2 regions of the Streptomyces sp. NPDC002055 genome follow, and region 2 is predicted to be linked to the other one. Evidence: riboswitches for the same ligand, from Rfam matches in the RefSeq annotation. Region 2 holds a riboswitch; the other holds the start of a gene.

Region 1 (3,400 bases), on a different contig from region 2:
TCAGCCCCGAGACCAGCCCGCCGCCGCCGCGCTTGGCGGTCAGGGAGCCGTCCTCGGCGAGGGTGTACGCGACGGGGCCGCGGTTGGACGCGACGAGTACCTCGGCAGCCTGCTCTGCGACCATGTCGCGAGCCTAGCCCGCGAAAGATCCGCTCAAACGTGCGGACAGGGGCGGTTTGTCACCCGGAGGGGCCACCGGAGGCCGGTACGGAGCGTCGCGGCGCCGGTACGGAGCGCTCGCCGGCCGCGCCCGTCCGGGGTGCTCCGGCGCACCCGCGGAGCGCCCGGGGCCCGCGGGGGCGCGGACCCGGGGAGCCGCGCCGGTCAGGCCACCCGCCCCCGCGCCGGTCAGGCCACCCGCCCCCGCCCCGCGGCCTCCCGGGCGCGCACCTCCCGGTACTCCGGAACGGTGATCACCGGCGGGCGTTCCTCGGCCGCCACCTCGTGCACGGACGGCGTGAACCCGCCCTCCGCACCCCGGTCGAACTGGGTGAGCACGGGCCGTACGAGGTGGCCGCGGGCCAGCCGGGCCTGGGCCGTCCGGTAGATCGTGGCGGCCATCCGGCCGAGCGCCTGCCCGTCCTGGTGGCGGTGGCGCCGCACGCCGACGTCGACCTGGGCCAGCGCGTCGAGCCCGGCGAGGTCCAGCGCGTCCACCAGCATGCCCAGCTCGATCCCGTAGCCGACGGGGAAGGGCAGCCGCTCCAGCAGGGAGCGGCGGGCCGCGTACTCCCCGCCGAGGGGCTGCACGAAGCCGGCGAGCCGCGGCCAGTGCAGGTTGAGCAGGGGGCGGGCGACGAGTTCGGTGACCCGGCCGCCGCGGTCGCCGGTGTCGCCGAGCGGCCGGTCGTACATGGCCTTGACCAGGTGCAGGCCCGGGTCGGTGAGCAGCGGCCCGACGATGCCGGAGACGAAGCGGGCGGAGAAGTCGCGCAGGTCGGCGTCGACGAAGCAGACGATCTCGCCGCGGGTGACCAGCAGCGAGCGCCACAGCACCTCGCCCTTGCCGGGCAGGGCGGGCAGCCGGGGCAGCACCGTGTCGCGGTGGACGACGCGGGCTCCGGCGGCGGCGGCGACCGCGGCGGTGCGGTCGGCGGAGCCGGAGTCGATCACGATCAGCTCGTCGACGAGCGGGACCTCCGGGCTCATCAGCTCGCGCCGGACGGTCTCGACGATCGGCCCGATCGTGGCCTCCTCGTCGAGGGCGGGGAGCACCACGCTGACCGTTCCGGACGGGCCTGCCGCCTGCTTCGCGGCGAGGAGCCGGCTCAGCGGCCGGTCGGCGGCCGACCAGGAGCGGTGCTCCAGCCAGCGCTCCACCTCTTCCAGCACGTGTTTTCGTCTCCCTGGTGTGGTCGCGGGGCGGCCCGCGGGTGACCGGGGCGGTGGCCCGCTGTGATCCGTCTCGCGGTTCGGACGACTATCTCAACTGTGGGGGCCGTCGGTTACAGTCTTGAACAACGCGGGAGTCCACTTCATGTCGGGGTGGCCTGCCGCGGACAAACGCACCGGGCCCCGCCCGGCGCCATACCGCTCATCCAGAGGGGCAGAGGGAACGGCCCGTTGAAGCCCCGGCAACCCTCCGGCCGGTCTCGTCTCAAGACGCGAGGCTCCCGGCTCGGGAAGGTGCCAATTCCGTCTCGTGGCGAAGTACGTCGCGAGGAAGATGAGGAGAAAGGGCCTCGCCTCCATGGCTGTGCAAGCTGCTACCGCCACTTCGTCCGCGGATTCCCAGGACGCCACCTCCGGTTCCACCCCCGTCGCTCTCGGCCCCGCCACCGCGCTGTCCTGCCGCGAGTGCGGTGAGCGTTTCGCCCTCGGCCCGATCTTCGCGTGCGAGGTGTGTTTCGGGCCGCTCGAGGTCGCGTACGACCTGCCGAGCGGCGACCCCGAGGGCCTGCGGAAGCGCATCGAGGCCGGTCCGGACAACATCTGGCGCTACGCGCCGCTGCTGCCGGTCCCCGCCGACGTCGCCGACAAGCCGAATCTGAACCCGGGCTTCACCAAGCTGGTCCGGGCCGACAACCTCGCCCGTGAGCTGGGCGTCACCGGCGGCCTGCACGTGAAGGACGACTCGGGCAACCCGACGCACTCCTTCAAGGACCGGGTGGTCGCCATCGCGGTGGAGGCGGCCCGCACCTTCGGCTTCACCACGCTGTCCTGCTCCTCCACCGGCAACCTGGCCGGCGCCGTCGGCGCCGCGGCGGCCCGCTCCGGTTTCCGGTCGTGCGTGTTCATCCCGCACGACCTGGAGGCGGGCAAGGTCGTCATGGCCGCGGTCTACGGCGGCGACCTGGTCGGCATCGAGGGCACGTACGACGACGTCAACCGCTTCTGCAGCGAGCTGATCGGCGACCCGATCGGCGAGGGCTGGGGCTTCGTCAACGTCAACCTGCGCCCGTACTACGGCGAGGGCTCGAAGACGCTGGCGTACGAGATCTGCGAGCAGCTCGGCTGGCGGATCCCGGACAACATCGTGATCCCGATCGCCTCCGGCTCCCAGCTCACCAAGATCGACAAGGCGCTGAAGGAGCTCATCGCCATCGGTCTGGTGGAGGACAAGCCGTACAAGATCTTCGGCGCCCAGGCCGAGGGCTGCTCCCCGGTCTCCCGGGCCTTCAAGGACGGCCACGACGTGGTCCGCCCGGTGAAGCCGGACACGATCGCCAAGTCGCTCGCCATCGGCAACCCGGCCGACGGCCCGTACGTGCTCGACATCTGCCGCCGCACCGGCGGCGCCGTGGAGGACGTGAACGACGAGCAGGTCGTCGACGCGATCAAGCTGCTGGCGCGCACCGAGGGCATCTTCGCGGAGACCGCGGGCGGTGTGACGGTGGGCGTGCTGCGGAAGCTGATCGAGGCCGGGCGGATCGACCCGGCCGAGGAGACCGTGGTGCTGAACACCGGTGACGGCCTCAAGACCCTGGACGCCGTGGCTCCGACGACGGGCCCGTCCGCGACCATCCGCCCCACCCTTGACTCGTTCCGAGAGGCAGGCCTCGCATGAGCGTCAACGTTCGAATCCCCACGATCCTGCGTACGTACACCGGTGGCCGGGCCGAGGTGCCCGCCGAGGGCGCGACTCTCGGCGAGGTGCTCGCGGACCTGGAGAAGAACCACCAGGGCATCGGTGCCCGGGTGCTCGACGACACCGGCAAGCTGCGTCGATTCGTGAATGTCTATGTGAATGACGACGACGTGCGTTTCAGCGAGGGCCTGGAGACGGCCACGCCGGACGGCGCGGGTGTATCGATCATTCCGGCGGTCGCCGGCGGCTGCTGAACCATAAACGCAGGAACCTTGCGTAAATAGGAATGGCCCCTTCCGTAAGAGAAACGGAGGGGGCCATTCTGTGTGGTTGATCGCGGTACAGTTGAGCGATCCCCCACCGGCAGCTCTG
Region 2 (3,400 bases):
CCCGTATGGGAGCAAGGGAGTGTCGGGGGCGTCTTCCTTTGAGGGTGGTGGTGGGTGACGGGAGAGCTCGGGGGCGTCTTCCGTTGAGGGTGGTCGTGGGTGACGGGAGAGCTAGAGTGAGCAGCGCATTCAGGGCGACCGAGGGAGACAGCCAGCCGTGATCACCGCGATCGTGCTCATCAAGACCAGCGTGGACCGGATCCCCGAGATCGCCGAGTCCATCGCCGCTCTGGAGGGGGTCAGCGAGGTCTATTCGGTCACCGGTACCTACGACCTGGTGGCCATGGTCCGGGTGGCGCGCCACGACGATCTGGCGGATGTGATCCCGGGCCGGATCAGCAAGATCCCCGGGGTTGCCGGGACCGACACCCACGTCGCCTTCCGCACGTACTCCCAGCACGACCTGGAAGCCGCCTTCGCGATCGGTCTCGACGCGTAACTCCGCCCGCACACCCCCTGTCCCGCACTGTCCCGGCGTACGCGGCCCGGCATACGCGGCCCGGCCCGCCGCCCCGGTGAGCGACGGGCCCGGCCGCGGTCCGGTACGGGCGCCCCGGCGCGGTCCGGCAGGGCACCCCGGTGTCAGGCCGGCCCGGGGTTCCCGTGTCAGGCCGCCCCGGCGTTCCGGTCCGGGACGCAGCGGCCGTCCTCGGTGCGGTAGCTCCACCGCGCACCATCGTGGACCAGCTCCTTCACCGCGCCGACGAAGCGGTCGATGTGCTCGTCGGGGGTGCCGGCGCCGAAGCTGACGCGGATGGCGTTGAGGGACCGCTCCCCCGGTGCCGCGTCCGGCGCCCCGCACTCGCCCGGTTCGTCGGCCGCGCCGCCGAGCAGGGTCCGGACCAGGGGGTGGGCGCAGAAGAGGCCGTCGCGCACCCCGATGCCGTACTCGGCGGAGAGGGCGGCCGCGAAGTGCGAGCTGTTCCAGCCCTCCACCACGAAGGAGAGCACGCCGACGCGGGGGGCGTCGTCGCCGAACAGCGACAGCACCTTCACCTGGGGCACCTCCGCCAGCCCCGCGCGGAGGCGGGCGACGAGCCGCTGCTCCCGCTCGACGAGGGAGTCGAAGCCCGCCTCGGACAGCGCCTTGCAGGCGGAGGCGATGGCGTGGACACCGATGACGTTCGGCGAACCGGCCTCGTGCCGGGCCGCGGTGGTGTGCCACTCGACGTCCACGCCGCCGTCGGCGCGCCGGGAGACCGTACGGCTCGCGCCGCCGCCGGCGAGGTAGGGCTCGGCGGAACGCAGCCAGTCGGCCCGGCCGGCGAGCACACCGGAGCCGAACGGCGCGTAGAGCTTGTGCCCGGAGAAGGCGACCCAGTCGACGTCCAGCGCATCGATGTCCACGGGGTGGTGCGGGGCGAGTTGTGCGGCGTCCAGGACGATCCGCGCGCCGTGCGCATGGGCCGCCGCCGCCAGTGCGCGGACCGGCCAGAGCTCACCGGTGACGTTGGACGCGCCGGTCACGCACACCAGCGCCGGGCCGTACGGCTCCCGGTCGGCGAGCGCCCGCTCCAGGGTCTCGACGGCCTGGGCCGGGGTGCGGGGCGCGTCGAGGCAGGTGACGGTGATGCCCTCGCGCTGCTGCCAGGGCAGCAGCGAGGCGTGGTGCTCGGTCTCGAACACGAACACCCGGGTGTTCCGCGGCAGGGCGGCGGCGAGCAGGTTGAGCGAGTCGGTGGTGGACCGGGTGAAGACGACCTGGTCGTCCTCGCGGCAGCCGAGGAAGCCGGCGACCGTGGCGCGGCTGTTCTCGAAGAGGTCGGTGGACAGCTGCGAGAGGTAGCCGGCACCGCGGTGCACGCTGCCGTAGTAGGGCGCGTAGGCGGCGACGTCGTCCCAGACCCGCTGGAGGGCGGGGGCGCTGGCCCCGTAGTCGAGCGCCGCGTACTCCACCTCTCCCCCGGTGACCAGCGGGACGAGGACGTCCCGGCCGAGGACGGGCAGCGGGCCGGTGGGACAGGCGGCCTCGGGGGAGGCCGCGTCATCGGCCGAACTCGCCCCGGCGCGCACGGAATCGGCGCGGAGGCCGGTGGCGGTCGCGGTCGCGGTCGCGGTCGCGGCAGAGGCGGTCGTGGCAGCGGCAGTCGTGGCAGTGGCGGTCGTGGCGGCGGCAGGGCGCACGGACATGGCGGAGTCTCCCGGTGGGAACGGCGGAATGGCTGCGTCGACGCACCCGGCCCGGACAGCGGACGGAGTGCGGAAAGGCCTCGACATGCGGACGGCACCGCACGGAGGGTGATGGAAACGGGGCCTTCGGCCCTAGCGCATTCGCTTGCTCACGCGAGATCTCCCTCGACAACCAGGACCCCTGGATCGCGAGGGGTCCGCGCTTGCCGCAGACCTTGCTGACTGCGGCCTGGTCATCACCCGGGGCACCCCGCCACGGACGGAGGGTTGCCGGACAGCGGGCCGGGGCCTGTGTCGCTGTCACTCGTGACCTGGAGCGAGTATGGCAGGTGATCACCCGCGGGCACCACCGTGTCCGCATGGCGGGACGGCATCCCGGTCCGGTGGGACGGCACCCCCGCCCCGAATCCGCGCCCGCCCACCCACAGCGGCACCCCGCGGGCAGCAGCACCCGGGCCACAGCACTCCACCCAGCGCCGCCCGCACAGCGCCGGCCCTCCCCCCGGCGGCCCCCGGCCCCCACGCCCCCGAGAAACCCACAGGGGCCCGGGACGAGCCCGGACCCCCTGCGTCACCACCGGCGAACCGGCGGCGGACGGCTACCCGTTGCTGGCGCCGACCCAGCGCTCCAGCGTGCGCCGCGCCGCGCCCGTGTCGACCGAGTCCGCGGCCTTCTCGATGCCCGCCGCGATCTGCTCGGTCAGCGGGGCGTCGGTGGGCCGCAGGGCGACCAGGGCCGCGGCGGAGTTGAGCAGCACCGCGTCCCGTACCGGGCCCTCCTCGCCGGCCAGCAGACGGCGGGCCACATCGGCGTTGTACGAGGCGTCCGCGCCGCGCAGGGCATCCACCGGGACGATCGGGATGCCCACGTCGCGCGGGTCGAAGGCCTCCTCCCGCACCGAGCCGTCGCGGACGACCCAGACCCGGGAGGTGGCGGTGGTGGTGAGCTCGTCCAGCCCGTCGTCACCGCGGAAGACCAGGGCGGAGGTGCCGCGTTCGGCGAGCACCCCGGCCACGATCGGCGCCATCCGGGCGTCGGCCACGCCGGTGGCCTGGGCCCGCACCCGGGCGGGGTTGGTCAGCGGCCCGAGGATGTTGAACGTGGTGGGGATGCCCAGTTCGCGCCGGGCCGGCGCGACATGGCGCAGCGCGGGGTGGAACTTGACGGCGAAGCAGAAGGTGATGCCGGCCTCTTCGGCGACCTCGACGACCCGCCGCGGCGAGAGGTCCAGATTGACGCCGAGCTTCTCCAGTACGTCCGAGGCGCCGC

Evidence for each region. A riboswitch is a leader RNA that binds a small molecule or an ion and turns the genes downstream of it on or off. The one in region 2 is predicted to bind S-adenosylmethionine.
Region 1: it holds a riboswitch for S-adenosylmethionine, as region 2 does, so the genes downstream of both, thrC (threonine synthase) here and ABT112_RS14980 (aminotransferase class V-fold PLP-dependent enzyme) in region 2, are expected to answer to the same signal.

Annotation. Positions count from the first base shown of each region.
Region 1 covers NZ_JBEOXS010000071.1:5,759-9,158, forward strand. Annotated here, with positions in the region: gene ABT112_RS30070 (alpha,alpha-trehalose-phosphate synthase (UDP-forming)) at 1-124, opposite strand, end outside; gene ABT112_RS30075 (glucosyl-3-phosphoglycerate synthase) at 349-1,332, opposite strand; SAM riboswitch class I at 1,532-1,673, shown strand; gene thrC (threonine synthase) at 1,691-3,007, shown strand; gene ABT112_RS30085 (MoaD/ThiS family protein) at 3,004-3,282, shown strand.
Region 2 covers NZ_JBEOXS010000020.1:45,953-49,352, reverse strand. Annotated here, with positions in the region: gene ABT112_RS14985 (Lrp/AsnC family transcriptional regulator) at 158-439, shown strand; gene ABT112_RS14980 (aminotransferase class V-fold PLP-dependent enzyme) at 607-2,130, opposite strand; SAM riboswitch class IV at 2,325-2,442, opposite strand; gene trpD (anthranilate phosphoribosyltransferase) at 2,730-3,400, opposite strand, start outside.